Thalassobaculum sp. OXR-137: one gene and its partner. The main gene of each other region encodes a partner of the protein of the gene in region 2 in a complex. Links are inferred from orthologs where the notes say so. Each region holds a gene or a part of one and is shown on either strand. Other genes may lie near its edges.

What was found. Proteins that work in one complex are often made in the same cells at the same time.
Region 1: the proteins of T8K17_RS09895 (region 2) and hfq are in contact, whole or in part, in a crystal structure (PDB 3VU3), measured with the Escherichia coli proteins. The link is inferred for Thalassobaculum sp. OXR-137 from one-to-one orthologs.

What each region holds. Positions count from the first base shown.
Region 1 is NZ_CP139715.1:3,923,394-3,930,002, forward strand. The notes cover bases 2,710-5,489. They hold hfq (RNA chaperone Hfq), read right to left. Parts: upstream 4,334-5,489; coding sequence 4,085-4,333; downstream 2,710-4,084. Other genes in these bases: hflX (GTPase HflX), read right to left, coding at 2,710-3,892; T8K17_RS18290 (HAD family hydrolase), read right to left, coding at 4,440-5,093; dat (D-amino-acid transaminase), read right to left, coding at 5,090-5,489. Outside these bases: T8K17_RS18265 (inositol monophosphatase), read right to left, coding at 1-402; groL (chaperonin GroEL), read right to left, coding at 478-2,139; T8K17_RS18275 (co-chaperone GroES), read right to left, coding at 2,202-2,489; more of hflX, read right to left, coding at 2,597-2,709; more of dat, read right to left, coding at 5,490-5,953; Trk system potassium transporter TrkA, read right to left, coding at 6,003-6,609. UniProt on the Escherichia coli protein: RNA chaperone that binds small regulatory RNA (sRNAs) and mRNAs to facilitate mRNA translational regulation in response to envelope stress, environmental stress and changes in metabolite concentrations.
Region 2 is NZ_CP139715.1:2,107,531-2,115,563, forward strand. The notes cover bases 2,355-5,317. They hold T8K17_RS09895 (catalase), read left to right. Parts: upstream 2,355-2,784; coding sequence 2,785-4,851; downstream 4,852-5,317. Other genes in these bases: T8K17_RS09890 (GNAT family N-acetyltransferase), read left to right, coding at 2,355-2,586; T8K17_RS09900 (TetR/AcrR family transcriptional regulator), read left to right, coding at 4,994-5,317. Also shown: T8K17_RS09870 (sulfite exporter TauE/SafE family protein), read left to right, coding at 1-166; ltnD (L-threonate dehydrogenase), read left to right, coding at 231-1,142; T8K17_RS09880 (hypothetical protein), read right to left, coding at 1,150-1,302; T8K17_RS09885 (hypothetical protein), read right to left, coding at 1,340-1,546; more of T8K17_RS09890, read left to right, coding at 1,588-2,354; more of T8K17_RS09900, read left to right, coding at 5,318-5,629; T8K17_RS09905 (VOC family protein), read left to right, coding at 5,626-6,606; T8K17_RS09910 (protoglobin domain-containing protein), read left to right, coding at 6,947-7,759; istA (IS21 family transposase), read left to right, coding at 7,897-8,033.

The DNA.
Region 1 (6,609 bases), 1.8 Mb from region 2 along the record:
GGCGGTGCGCTTCTCCACCGGCTGGTGGATGGCCGAGGCGATGGTCTCGCCGCGATGGGCGAGCGCCACCATGACGCAGAACCGGTCCTTGCCCTCGGCGAAGTTGTTGGTGCCGTCGACCGGATCGACGATCCAGACCGGCGCGTCGCCGTCGATCCGGCCCAGCAGCGAGCGGTCCTTCTCCACCGATTCCTCGCCGATCACCACCGAGCCCGGATAGAGATCCGGCAGCAGCTCGACCAGACGGCGCTCGGCCGCCTCGTCGGCGACGGTCACCAGATCGGTCGGACCGGTCTTCTCGCGGATGTCGCCCTCGGCCAGATTGCGCCAGCGCGGCAGGATCTCCGCCTCCGCCACCTCGGTCAGGGTAGCGGCGAGCCGGTCGAGATCGACGGATGTCATCGTCAGAAAGCTCCGTGGAAACGAGAAAGGGCCGGACACACGGCCCGGCCCTTCCCTAACACGAGTGCGGCTGGCTCAGAAGTCCATGCCGCCCATACCACCCATGCCGCCCATTCCGCCCATGCCACCCATGTCGGGCATGCCGCCGCCGGAGGTGTCCGGCTTCTCGGCGACCATGGCCTCGGTGGTGATCAGCAGTCCGGCGATGGATGCGGCGTCCTGCAGCGCGGTGCGCACGACCTTGGTCGGGTCGATGACGCCGGCCTTGATCAGGTCTTCGTAGGTGTCGGTCGCCGCGTTGTAGCCGAAGGTGTTCGACTTCTGCTCGAGCAGCTTGCCGACCACGACGGAGCCGTCGGCACCGGCGTTCTCCGCGATCTGCCGGCACGGGGCCTGCAGGGCGCGGCGCACGATGTCGATGCCCATGCGCTGGTCGTCATTGGCATACTTCAGCTTGTCGAGGGCGCGGGTGCCGTACAGCAGCGCGGTGCCGCCGCCGGCGACGATGCCTTCCTGAACCGCGGCGCGGGTCGCGTGCATCGCGTCGTCGACACGATCCTTGCGCTCCTTCACCTCGATCTCGGTCGCACCGCCGACGCGCAGAACCGCAACGCCGCCGACCAGCTTCGCCAGACGCTCCTGGAGCTTCTCGCGGTCGTAGTCGGACGTGGTCTCCTCGACCTGCGCCTTGATCTGGGTGACGCGGGACTGGATGTCCTTCTTCTTGCCGGCGCCGTCGACGACCGTGGTCTCGTCCTTGGTCAGGGTCACGCTCTTGGCGGTGCCCAGCATCTTGATGTCGACGGTCTCCAGGTTGATCCCGACATCCTCGGACACCACGGTGCCGCCGGTCAGGACGGCGATGTCCTCCAGCATGGCCTTGCGGCGATCGCCGAAGCCCGGCGCCTTCACGGCCGCGACCTTCAGGCCGCCGCGCAGCTTGTTCACCACCAGGGTCGCCAGCGCCTCACCGTCGACATCCTCGGCGATGATCAGCAGCGGGCGGGACGAGCGGGCCACCTGCTCCAGCAGCGGCAACATCGGCTGCAGGCTGGACAGCTTCTTCTCGTGGATGAGGATCAGCGGGTTTTCCAGCTCGCAGACCATCTTGTCGGCATTGGTCACGAAATACGGCGAGAGATAGCCGCGGTCGAACTGCATGCCCTCGACCACGTCGAGTTCGGTGTGCAGGGACTTCGCTTCCTCGACGGTGATCACGCCTTCCTGGCCGACCTTGTCCATCGCCTCGGCCAGCAGCTTGCCCACATCGGCGTCGCCGTTGGCGGAGATCGTGCCGACCTGAGCGACTTCGCTCGACGACTTGATCTTCTTGGAGTTGCTCTCGACGTCCTTGATGACGGCGGCGACGGCGAGGTCGATGCCGCGCTTCAGGTCCATCGGGTTCAGGCCGGCGGCGACGGCGCGCACGCCCTCGCGGACGATGGCCTGGGCCAGCACGGTGGCGGTGGTGGTGCCGTCACCGGCGAGGTCGGAGGTCTTCGAGGCCACTTCGCGCACCATCTGCGCGCCCATGTTCTCGAACTTGTCCTTCAGCTCGATATCCTTGGCGACGGTCACGCCATCCTTGGTGATGCGCGGGGCGCCGAACGACTTGTCCAGCACCACGTTGCGGCCTTTCGGGCCGAGGGTCACCTTGACGGCGTTCGCCAGCGTATCGACGCCCTTGAGCAGGCGGTCGCGGGCATCGACGTTAAACTTGACGTCTTTGGCAGCCATTATGTTTCTCCTTAGATCGTTGCCGGATGGCGGCAGGGTCGGTCGTGGCGGTCAGCGGCCGATCAGCCGACGACACCCATGATGTCCGACTCCTTCATGATCAGCAGGTCCTTGCCGTCGATCTTGACCTCGGTGCCGGACCACTTGCCGTACAGCACGGTGTCGCCCTTCTTCACGTCCAGGGCGACGACCTTGCCGGACTCGTCCCGGGCGCCGGCGCCGACGGCGACGATCTTGCCCTGCATCGGCTTTTCCTTCGCCGTGTCGGGGATGATGATCCCACCGGCAGTCTTGGTGTCGCTCACCAGCGGCTCGACGACAACGCGGTCATGCAGCGGACGGAATTTCATGGGGCTTCCTCCATGGCTCGGCCAAAGAAAACGGCGGGCATTAGCACTCGCCGTGAATGAGTGCCAGGGGTATGGAGGTTTACCCTGTTTCTGTCAACCGGCTGGCCTCAGTTCAGGCGCTGAAACCGCTCTCCGAAGCGCTTTTCGGCCCGTGCGAGGGTGCTCGGGTCCAATCCGACGGTGATCGTCGAGCCGGTGTCGTCGTCGATCCGGTCGATGATGTCGCCATGGCTGTGCAGCCAGGCGGTGATCTCGCCGTCGGCGTAATCGACGTGCAGGGTCACCACCCGGTGGTTGGCCGACAGGAAGCCGTCGATCGCCTTGACCAGATCGGCGATCCCCTCGCCGGTGACCGCCGACACGCAGACCGTGTCGTTGAGCCGGGCGACCTCGTTGCGCAGGGTGATGCGGCGTTCCTCGGGCAGCCGGTCGATCTTGTTCAGCACGTCCAGCATGCGTCCCGGCCGGGTGGTCTCGTCGACCCCCAGATCCTCCAGCACCGCCAGCACGTCGTGCTTCTGGGCCTCGGTGTCCGGGTGCGAGATGTCGCGCACATGCAGCACCAGGTCCGCCTCGGTCACCTCCTCCAGGGTCGCGCGGAAGGCGGCGACCAGATGGGTCGGCAGGTCGGAGATGAAGCCGACCGTGTCGGACACGATCACCGTGCGCCCGCCCGGCAGGTCGATTCGCCGCATGGTCGGGTCGAGGGTGGCGAACAGCAGGTCCTGGGCCATCACCGAGGCGCCGGACAGCTTGTTGAACAGCGTCGACTTGCCGGCGTTGGTGTAGCCGACCAGGGCGACGATCGGGAACGGCACCCGGCGCCGCGCCTCGCGGTGCAGCTCGCGGGTCCGCTTCACCTCCTCCAGCTCGCGCTTGATGCGGGTGATGCGGTCGCCGATCAGACGGCGGTCGAGTTCGAGCTGGCGCTCGCCGGGGCCGCCGAGGAAGCCGGCACCGCCGCGCTGGCGCTCAAGGTGGGTCCAGGACCGCACCAGGCGGGAGCGCTGGAAGGTGAGCGAGGCGAGTTCGACCTGCAGCCGGCCTTCATGGGTGCGCGCCCGGGCGCCGAAGATCTCGAGGATGAGCTGGGTCCGGTCGATGACCTTGACGTTCAGCCCCTTCTCCAGGTTGCGCTGCTGCACCGGGGTGAGCGCGTGGTCGATGACCACGACCTCCACCTCCATCGCCTCGGCCAGCGCCTGGAAGCGCTCGATCTGGCCGCCGCCGAACAACGTGCTCGGGCGCGGCCGGTTGACGGTCAGCACCTCGCTGTGGACGGTCTCCAGGTCGATCGCGGCGGTCAGGCCGACGGCTTCCTCCAGACGTGCCTCCGGGTCGCGGACACCGGGGGTGTCCTCGTCCTTGGACGGCAGACGCGGATGCAGCACGATGGCGCGGATCTTACCCAAGCGGGGCTCCTTTTACGGGGACCCGACACGGTGCGTCCGCCCGGCGACGTGCCTGGGCCAAGACCGGCGATATGCCGGAGCGCATGGGAGTCCCCTCCAGCGCTCCAACATGTGGATGGCCGGGCCCCGGATCAAGTCCGAGCTGTCGGCGGAGGCAGTCTACCCCGAGACGGGGCATGCGGATCAGCTATCGCTGTCCTCGCCCGGCTCGAACAGGCTGACCGGGTGCTGCGGCATGATCGTCGACACCGCGTGCTTGTAGACCAGCTGGGAATGGGCGTCGCGGCGCAGCAGCAGGCAGAAATTGTCGAACCACGTGACAATGCCCTGGAGCTTCACGCCGTTCACGAGGAACACGGTGACGGGCGTCTTGTCCTTACGGATCTTGTTGAGAAAGACATCTTGGACGCTCTGGCTCTTTTCTGCGGCCATGGTTTTTTCCTTCGCTCCTCAATCGGCTCGCGCGCGCGGGTGGTGACACCACCTCTTTCGCAGATGCGAGATCAGATTGAAAGATATACCGCGAAATCGTTGCGACTCAACCGCGTAGCTCGCCAAGAAGCGCATAACAGTCAAAAAGCTGCACCGCGGGCGCACAATCGCTCAGATCCTCGGGGTGCGGATCCTCGGGATGCAGCAGAACCGGGACGCATCCGGCCGCATGAGCGGCCCGCAGATCGACCGCGCTGTCGCCGACGAACCACACGCTCGGCCCCGCCGTCACGCCGGTGCCGTCCAGCGCCATGTGGATCGGATCGGCCGCCGGCTTGTCCTTGGCCGCGTCGTGCGAGCCGAGGATCCGGTGAAAATACCTGTCCCAGCCGAGATGGGCCGTCTCCAGCCGCAGATAGGTGCCGGACTTGTTGCTGACCACGCCCATGGGGATGCCCTCGGCCGCCAGGGCGTCGAGCAGCTCGACAGCTCCCGGCAGAGGCCGCAGGGTCTCCAGGTGAATCGACGCGAAGCTCTCGTAGAACCGCTTGGAGGCGTCCTCCCAGCGCTCGCCGAACAGCTTGGGGAAGCTGTCGCGCATGGAGAGCTTGGCGTTCGCCCGAACCTGCGCCTCGTCCCAGGGGTCAAGGCCGTACTCGCTGAAGGTGGTGGACAGGGCGCGGGTGATGCCGCCCCAATTGTCCACCAGCGTGGAGTCCCAGTCGAACAGCACCGCGTCGGGACGCGGCAGTCGACTCACGCGGTGGCCCCTTCCCCGGCCGCGTACTCCATGTAGCTGTCGCGCAGGCCGCGCGACAGGGTGCCGGCCTTGCCGTTGCCGATCACCACATCGTCGATCTGGGTGACCGGGGTGACGAAGGCGGTGGCCGAGGACGCGAAGGCCTCGCGCGCCTTCTTGGCTTCCTCGACGGAGAACGCCCGCTCCACGTATTTCAGGCCCTGGCGCTCGGCCAGCTTGAGGATCGACAGCCGGGTGATGCCGTTCAGGATGTCGTGGGTCGCCGGCCGGGTCACCAGCTCGCCGTCCTGGGTGACGATCCAGGCGTTGCTCGACGTGCCCTCGGTGACGTTGCCGTCCTCGTCCACCTGCCAGGCCTCGAAGGCGCCGTTCTCGCGAGCCTGCTGCTTGCCCAGAATGTTAGGAAGAAGCGCTACCGACTTGATATCGCAGCGTTCCCAACGAATGTCCCTGATCGTGATGACCTTGACGCCGTTCTCGACCGTCTCCTGGCTCGGCATGGCGATCCGCTTGGCGGTCAGCACGATGCTCGGCTTGGCGTTCTTCGGGAACGGGTGGTCGCGCTTGGCCACGCCGCGGGTCACCTGCATGTAGACCAGCCCGTTGCGGATCCGGTTCAGGCGCACCAGCTCGCGCATGACCGAGCGCAGGGCGCCCCGGCTCATGGGATGGGCGATGCGCAGCTCGTCCAGCGAGCGGTCCAGGCGATCGAGATGCGGCATCTCGTCCACCATCACGCCGTTCTGCACGAGAACCACCTCGTAGACGCCGTCGGCGAACTGGTAGCCCCGGTCCTCGACATGGACCTCGGCATGGGAATGGGGAAGGAAACGGCCGTTCACATAGGCGATCCGGGACATGGGACCTCCGGCTGGGCGAGATGGGAGACAGGAAGGAAGTAAGGGATATCTAGAAGAAATCGAGACGGACGGCGAACAGTTTCTCGACTTTCTTCACCGCTTCATAGGTGGCAAAGACGACCACCCGGTCGCGGGCCTGCACCACCGTGTCGGCGCGCGGCACGATGACCTCCTCGCCGCGCACGATGGCGCCGACGATCACGCCGTTCGGCAGCTTGGCGTCCTTCAGCGGATGGCCGACCAGAACCGAGGTCTCCAGCGCCTCGGCCTCGATCACCTCGCCGAAATCCTCGCGCAGGGAATAGACGCTGCGGATCCGGCCGCGGCGGACGTGCTGCAAGATCGTGGAGACGGTGATGGCCCGCGGGTTCACCACGGCGTCGATGCCGAGCTGGGTGATCAGCGGCGCGTAGGTGGAGGCGTTGATCAGGGCGACGGTCCGCTTGCAGCCCGAGCGCTTGGCCAGCAGCGAGCTCAGGATGTTGACCTCGTCGTCGTTGGAGACGGCGACGAAGGTCTCGGTCTGGGAGATGTTGGCCTCTTCCAGGATCTCCGGGTCGAGCACGTCGCCGTTCAGCACCATGGTGCGCTGGAGCGACTGGGCCACCGAGCGGGCGCGGGCGCGGTTGAACTCGATCACCTTGGCGTTCACGCCG
Region 2 (8,033 bases):
CATCGTCGGCTTCCTACTGATCTTCCCGCTGTCGTCCCTGATGGCCCCGTATGGCGCGGCCATTGCGCACAAGCTGAACCGGGTCTGGCTCCGGCGCGCCTTCGCGCTATTCTTGGGGGTGACGGCGGTGCGGATGTTCCTGCGGCTCTACGAAGTCTTCGCATAAGCGCGCTGGACACTCTCCCGTCTCCAATGCAGAAGCGCCGCACGCCGGCGAACGGGAGGATGGCATGAGCGAGACTATCAGTGCGGGGGTGATCGGCCTCGGCTCCATGGGCATGGGTGTGGCGCGGTCGCTGCGGCGCGCCGGCATCGAGACCTGGGGCTGCGACGTGGTCGATACGCGCCGGGCCGAACTGGAAGAGATCGGCGGCCACTGGGCGTCCAGCCCGTGGGAGCTCGGCAAGAATGTCGACGTCGCCATCGTCCTGGTGGTCAACGCCGAGCAGACCCGCAGCGTTCTGTTCGCCGATGCCGGTGCCGCGGAGGCCATGGCGGCGGACTCCGTCGTCATCGCCAGCGCCACCGTCCCGGCGTCAGAGGCTGTCGCCATCGGCCAGGATCTGGCGGAACGCGGCATCCATATGATCGACGGGCCGGTCTCCGGCGGCGCGGTCGGCGCCAATGCGGGCGAGCTCTCGATCATGGCCTCCGGGCCCGACATCGCCTTCGACCTGGCCGAGCCGGTGCTCGAGGCGATCGCCAAGAAGGTCTACCGGCTGGGGGCGGCCCATGGCGTGGGCTCCTCGGTGAAGACCATCAACCAGCTTCTCGCCGGGGTGCATATCGCCGCCGCCTGCGAAGCCATGGCGCTGGGCGTGCGCGCCGGCGTCGATCCGCACACCCTGTTTGAGGTGATCTCCAACTCGGCCGGCGCCTCCTGGATGTTCAACAACCGGGTGCCGCACATCCTCGACGGCGACTACGCGCCGAAGAGCGCGGTCGACATCTTCGTGAAGGATCTCGGCATCGTGCTGGAGACCGGCAAGCGGCACACCTTCCCGCTGCCGCTGACCGCCGCCGCCCACCAGCAGTTCCTGGCCGCCGCCGCTGCCGGCCTCGGCCGCGAGGACGACAGCGCGGTGATCAAGGTCTACCAGAAGCTCTCCGGGATCGAGCTGCCCGAGTCCAAGGACGGCTGAGCCGCCCTCATTCCTCGGCGAACGGGTCGTAGTTCCCGAAGGACCAAAGCCTGCCCTCCAGGTTGCGCACCGAATAGCCGGGCGCGCCGTCTTCCTTGTCCGCCGGTCCGCTGACGCTGTCGGCACCGGCGGCCTTGGCGCGGGCGTGGTGGGCGTCCACGTCCTCAACCCGGACATAGACGCCGATCGGCGCGATCTCACTTGAAGAGACAGGCGATGCCGTAGCACTCGGCGCCGAAGACGTGAACCGTCAGGGCCCAGGCCGCCAGATCGAGCAGGGCCATGAGCAATGTGACCGGCAGGCCGACGAAGATCAGCACATAGATGATCGCCCACCACGTATAGTGCCGGCGCTGGACCTCGTGACCAAGGACGGTTACGGGCTTGTTTTTAATGCCTACCATGGGCGCAAGAGTAGCCTCGGAGCGGCGGAGACGGAACCACCATGGCGGTAGCCCGAAGCAAAAGACGAGCGGCGTCTCCGGCCGGTACGGCGGGCGGCGAGCGTGCCGGGCTGATGCTGACATGGGACGGGGTGGACAAGCGTCGCTGGATGGACCTGCACGGCGCGGTGGTCATGGCGCCGTTGGAACAGACCTGGATGTATGGCGAGGCCATCGCCGCCGGGTCGCCTTACCGGCCGACCCGGGGGGTGGTCACCCGCGCCGGCCAGCCGGTGGCGATCGTGCAGGCGCTGGAATGGTCCGTCGGCCGCATCGCCAGGCTGGCCAAGGTGGTGCGCGGCCCGCTGTTCCTCGGGGAGGTGACCGAGGAGGAGTGCATTGCCGTCCACCAGCTCATCGCCGAACGCTGGCCGATGCCGCGGCTGAACTGGTTTCTCTTCACACCAGAGATGGTCGATGGCGACTTCGCCCGCTCTGTGATGGGCGGCCTGAAGCTGAAGCAGACGGTGACCGGGTATTCCACCGCCTGGCTCGATCTCTCCCTGGGCGCCGAGCGGCTGCGGGCGGGGCTGCACCAGAAATGGCGCAATCAGCTCGTGGCGGCGGAAGGCGAGAAGCTGCGCATCCGCGACGCCCATTCCGGACAGGCCCTGAACTGGTTGCTGGCCCGGTACGATGCCGATCGAAAGCGCAAGCGGTTCCGGGCGGCCAGCGGCACCTTTGCCGCCGCGCTGGCCCTCTATGCGCCCCGGCCGAAAGATGTGCTGCTGCTCCAGGCGGAGCGCGGCTCGGAACCGCTGGCGGGCGTGCTGTTCCTGCGCCACGGCGTCTCCGCCACCTATCAGATCGCCTACACGAGCGAGGCCGGACGGGCCGCGAATGCCAATCGGCTGCTGGTGTGGGAGGGCATGCAGCGATTGGCCGCCGAGGGAGTGCGCTGGCTCGACCTGGGCGGAATCGACGCCTCCATGGCGGGCGTGTCCCGCTTCAAGCTCGGCACCGGCGCCATGCCGGTGACCCTGGCCGGGACCTGGATGTAACGACGGGCGCCGCCCTGGAACCGTCACTTGTGTCAGTGATGGCTCCGAAGCCTCGGAACTTTCCGTTTCTGGAACTGTTCAAAACAGAAGAACGCGCGCGCTCCGACAGCGCCGCTCTTCCCTGCGAACCGATCCAGAAACCCCGAGGGTATCCCCATGCAAGACGAGCCGTTGTATCGCCCGACAAGCGACTGCCAGATGTCCAACGAGACCGCGGACCATCCGGCGGAGCGGGGTCAGGGCGGTGAACTGCACCAGACTCCCAAGGGCGATACCCAGCGGATGACGACGGCTCAGGGCACGCCGGTTTCCGACGACCAGAACAGCCTGAAGGCCGGCGCGCGCGGTCCGACCCTGATGGAGGACCTGCACTTCCGCGAGAAGATGTTCCACTTCGACCACGAGCGCATTCCCGAGCGCGTGGTGCATGCCCGCGGCTACGGCGCGCACGGCTATCTGGAGGTCACCGAGGCGATCCCCGAGCTGACGTCGGCCGGCCTGTTCCAGAAGGCCGGCAACCGGGTTCCGGCCTTCGTCCGCTTCTCCACCGTCGCCGGCAGCAAGGGCTCGCCGGACCTGGCCCGCGACGTGCGCGGCTTCGCCGTGAAGCTCTACACCGAGGAGGGCAACTGGGACATCGTCGGCAACAATATCCCGGTGTTCTTCATCCAGGACGCCATGAAGTTCCCCGACCTGATCCATTCGGTGAAGCCGGAACCGGATCGCGGCTTCCCGCAGGCGCAGTCCGCCCACGACAATTTCTGGGACTTCGTCTCGTTGATGCCGGAATCCATGCACATGGTCATGTGGGCCATGTCCGACCGCGCCATTCCACGCTCCCTGCGCTTCATGGAGGGTTTCGGCGTCCACACCTTCCAGTTCGTCAACGCCGAGGGCAAGGGCACCTTCGTCAAGTTCCACTGGAAGCCGAAGCTGGGCATGCAGTCGGTGGCCTGGGACGAGGCGGTGACCATCAACGGCGCCGACCCGGATTTCCATCGCCGCGACTTGTGGAACGCGATCCAGGCCGGTGATTTCCCGGAATGGGAACTCGGCGTCCAGGTGTTCGACGACGACTTCGCCGACTCGTTCGAGTTCGACGTGCTCGACGCGACCAAGCTGATCCCCGAGGAGCAGGTGCCGGTGCGCATCGTCGGCCGGCTGGTGCTGGACCGGGTGGTCGACAACTTCTTCGCCGAGACGGAGCAGGTGGCGTTCTGCACCCAGAACATCGTCCCGGGCATCGATTTCACCAACGATCCGCTCCTCCAGGGCCGGAACTTCTCCTACTTGGACACCCAGACCAAGCGCCTGGGAGGCCCGAACTTCACCCATATCCCGATCAACGCGCCGAAATGCCCGTTCCATCACTTCCAGCAGGACGGGCACATGGCGATGCACAATCCCAAGGGCCGGGCGAACTACGAGCCCAACTCCTGGGCACAGGGCGGGCCGCGCGCCCATCCCAAGCAGGGGTTCCAGTCGATCGCCGATCGGGTGCAGGGCGACAAGCGACGGGTGCGGTCGGAAACCTTTGCCGATCACTACAGCCAGGCGCGCCAGTTCTATCTGAGCCAGACCGAGATCGAGCAGGGCCACATCGCCAACGCCCTGGTGTTCGAGCTGTCCAAGGTCGAGGTGCCGGCGATCCGCGAGCGGGTCGTCTCCCATCTGCTCAACATCAACGACGGTCTCGCCCAGGATGTGGCCGAAGGCCTCGGCCTGACGAAGATGCCGAAGGCGGCCGAGCCGGCGCGGGAGCCGATCGACCTGCCGGTCTCCGACAAGCTGTCGATCCTGAAGAACGGCCCCGGCCGGTTCGAGGGCCGCAAGCTGGGGCTGCTGGTGACCGACGGCGCCGACGCCGGCCTGGTCAACGGGCTCATGGACGCCGCGAAGAAGGCCGGCGGCATGGTCGAGGTCGTGGCCCCGCAGGTCTATGGCGTCAAGCTGTCGGACGGCAAGACGCTGGAGGCCCAGCAGAAGATCGACGGCGGCCCCTCCGTCCTCTACGACGCGGTGGCGATCATCGTGTCGAAGGACGGCGTCGATCGCCTGAAGTCCATGCACCCGGCCAAGAGCTTCGCGGCCGACGCCTATGCCCACGCGAAATACATCGCGATGAGCGAGGAGGCGGCCGATCTGCTGGACGCGGCGGGGGTCACCGATCGCGACGACGGCATGGTCGTCCTGTCCGGCAAGGCCGACGCGGCCGGCTTCATCGAGACCTGCGGCGCGCTGCGCTTCTGGGACCGCATGAGTTGACCCTTCCGCTCCCTGTGTTCTGACGGCCGGTTCCTCCCGGCTCCCTCAAGCCGGCGGTGTCTCGCACATCGCCGGCTCTTTCTTGCCACTTTACAAACATACCAACCAGTCGGTATGTTTCATTGCAACGAAGGAGACGCGCATGCCCAGGCCCACCGCCGGAACGCCGAGTGCCCGCGACAAGCTGCTCGACGCCGCCCTGTCGGTGATCCGCGCCAAGGGCTATTCGGCCACGAGCGTCGACGAACTCTGCGCCGAGGCCGGCGTAACGAAGGGCGCCTTCTTCCATCACTTCAAGAGCAAGGACGGGCTGGCGGTCGCCGCGGCCGAGCACTGGTCCGAGGTGACCGGCGACCTGTTCGCCTCCGCCGCCTATCATGACCATGCGGATCCGCTGGACCGGGTCCTCGGCTACCTCCGGTTCCGCCGGGCGCTGATCGCCGGCGAGGTCAGCGAGTTCACCTGCCTTGTCGGCACGATGGTGCAGGAAGCCTACGACGCTCATCCCGACATCGCGGCCGCCTGCGGACGCAGCATCTTCTCTCACGCCCGCACCCTGGAGAGCGATATCGCCGCGGCGATGGCCGACCGGGGTGTCGCCGGGACCGATTGGACCGCCGCAAGCCTCGCCCTGCATACCCAGGCGGTGCTCCAGGGCGCCTTCATCCTGGCCAAGGCCGGCGGCGGCGGCGGCGTCGCTGTCGAGCAGGTCGACCACCTCTATCGCTACATCACGCTCCTGTTCGGAGCCTCCGGGAACAAGGAACCGAGGACATGACCGTGCCTGTTCAGAAGCCCGACGACCTCACCCTCGTCATCGACCGCGTCCTCGACGCCCCCCGCTCGGCCGTCTGGCGTTGCTGGAGCGAGCCGGACCTGATGATGCAGTGGTATTGCCCCAAGCCCTGGCAGGTCACCGCCGCCGAGATGGATCTGTACCCGGGCGGCCGGTTCAACACGGTGATGGAAGGACCGGACGGCGAGCGGTTCGACAATGTGGGCTCGTTCCTGAAGGTCGAACCGGGCCGCCATCTCACCTTCACCGACGCCTATACCGAAGGCTTCGTGCCCTCGGGCAAACATTTCATGACGGGCTTTCTGACCCTGGAGGAAGCGGAGGGAGGCCGGACGCGCATGATCTGGGGCGCCCGCCATTCCTCGGTCGAGACTGTGCAGCAGCATCTGGAGATGGGATTCGAGGCGGGCTGGAACGCGGCAGCCGACCAGCTCGAGGCGCTGGCCGCATCGCTGCCCGTGCCGATCGGTGCCGACCTGCTGTTCACCTCCAAGGCGCGCACCTGCCTGTTTCTGCCCGAAGGCGCGTTGGAGGCTGCGGAGTTCTACATCTCCCTGCTGCCGGACAGCCGGATCGAGCAGGTCTATCGGCCCGATCCCAACGGGCCGCCGCTGGTGGTCGAGTTCACCCTCGGCGGCACGCCTTACATGACGATGAACGGCTGTCCGGCGACCACGCCGTCCCATGCGGTGTCGATCTCCGTCCTGACCGAGGATCAGGCCGAGACCGACCGGCTCTGGGCCGCGCTGTCGGCGGATGGCGGGGAGGGCGGCCAGTGTGGCTGGATCGTCGATAGGTTCGGGATCCACTGGCAGATCGTGCCGAAGGCGCTGCCCCGGCTGATGCATGCCGCAGACCCCGAGGCGGCGGGCCGCGTAATGGAGGCGTTGATGGGTATGGGCAAGATCGACGTGGCCGGGTTGCAGGTCGCGTTCCTGGGGCACCGCGCGGCCGGTTGAGCGGGGGCCGGTCTCCTTGCGCTACGGGGCGTCATACGGAATTTGCGAAAAATTTCCCGGTGCGCCTTAACATGTGTCGTTGAAGCAAGTGGCAAGAACCGGCTGCTCCAGGCGCCGGTTGGCCCTTCTCCGCGGGAGAAACGCTCACGAATTACACGCGGTCAAAGATGTAAGTCCCTATCACAAAAGATAATTTCTCGAGTTTTCGCGATGACTTCTCGGATCCGATACTAGAGAGCATGGTTAACAAGCAATTAATTATAACATTAAAGGTATTTTAATCAGTAACCCCCAATTATCTCCTACGTCGGAACCACCGCTTTGGATCATGGGGGAAGCTATGAGCGCTGATCTACGGGCCCATGTTGACTTTATCGAGCTGTCATCTGGTGAGAGAAAGCTCCTGGCAGAGTTCTTTCCTGTGGTCGAACAGCACCTTCCGGGAATTCTCACCCGCTTCTACGAAAAGCTCGGCGGCATTCCCCATCTGTCGGCCATGTTCGACTCCGCCGCTCGGCAGAAGCATGCCGCCACGGCCCAGGCGTCGCATTGGAAGCGCATGTTCACCGCCGGCGACAACCAGGACTATTTCGACTCGGTTCAGCGGATCGGCGAGGTTCACAACACGCTCGGCCTGGAGACCTCCTGGTACATCGACGGGTATACCCGTATCACGGCGGAACTCCACCGACTGGCGATCACCCATTCCCTGACCGGCTTCTCCATGAAGGCGGCCGGGGAGCGCGCGGGCAACCTGGTCGCGGCTTTGGACAAGGTGATCCTGCTGGACATCAACCTGGTGATCGGCGTGTATCTGGAGGCCAAGGAGCGGGATCACCGCAAGCGGCTGTCCCAGCTCTCCACCCAGTTCGACGACTCCATCGGCAAGCTCACCCAGTCGCTGTCCTCGGCGGCGGAGGCCATGGGCCGGACTGCGGCCGGACTGACCGGAGAGGCCGATGCCACCCGCAACGCATCGTCGATGGCCGTCTCCCGCGCCTCCGACATGAGCGTCAACGTTCAGACGATCTCCAGTGCCATGGAGGAGATGAGCGCCACCATCGCCGAAATCTCCCAGCAGGCGAACGGTGCCGTAAGGGAAATGCGCGGCGCGTCGGAACTGGCCTCGAACGCGACCGACACCGTCTGTTGATACCGGAGTGAATCTCCCCAGAACCGCCGTTTGAAAATTCCCCAGTTGGCGTGTCGCCGGTCATCCGGGGCGCGCCCCGGATGACCGGCGGCGGCGAGTTGCCGATGCTCCTCTCGGTCGGCGAGAGGAGTTCGGCGGTGATCAAACTGGGAGAGATGCTCATGATCTTGGAACTGCATCGGCAGGGGCTGTCTATATCGGCGATCGCACGGGAGAGCGGGTTCGACCGCAAGACCGTTCGTCGCTACATCGAGCGCGGCCTGGAGCCACCGAG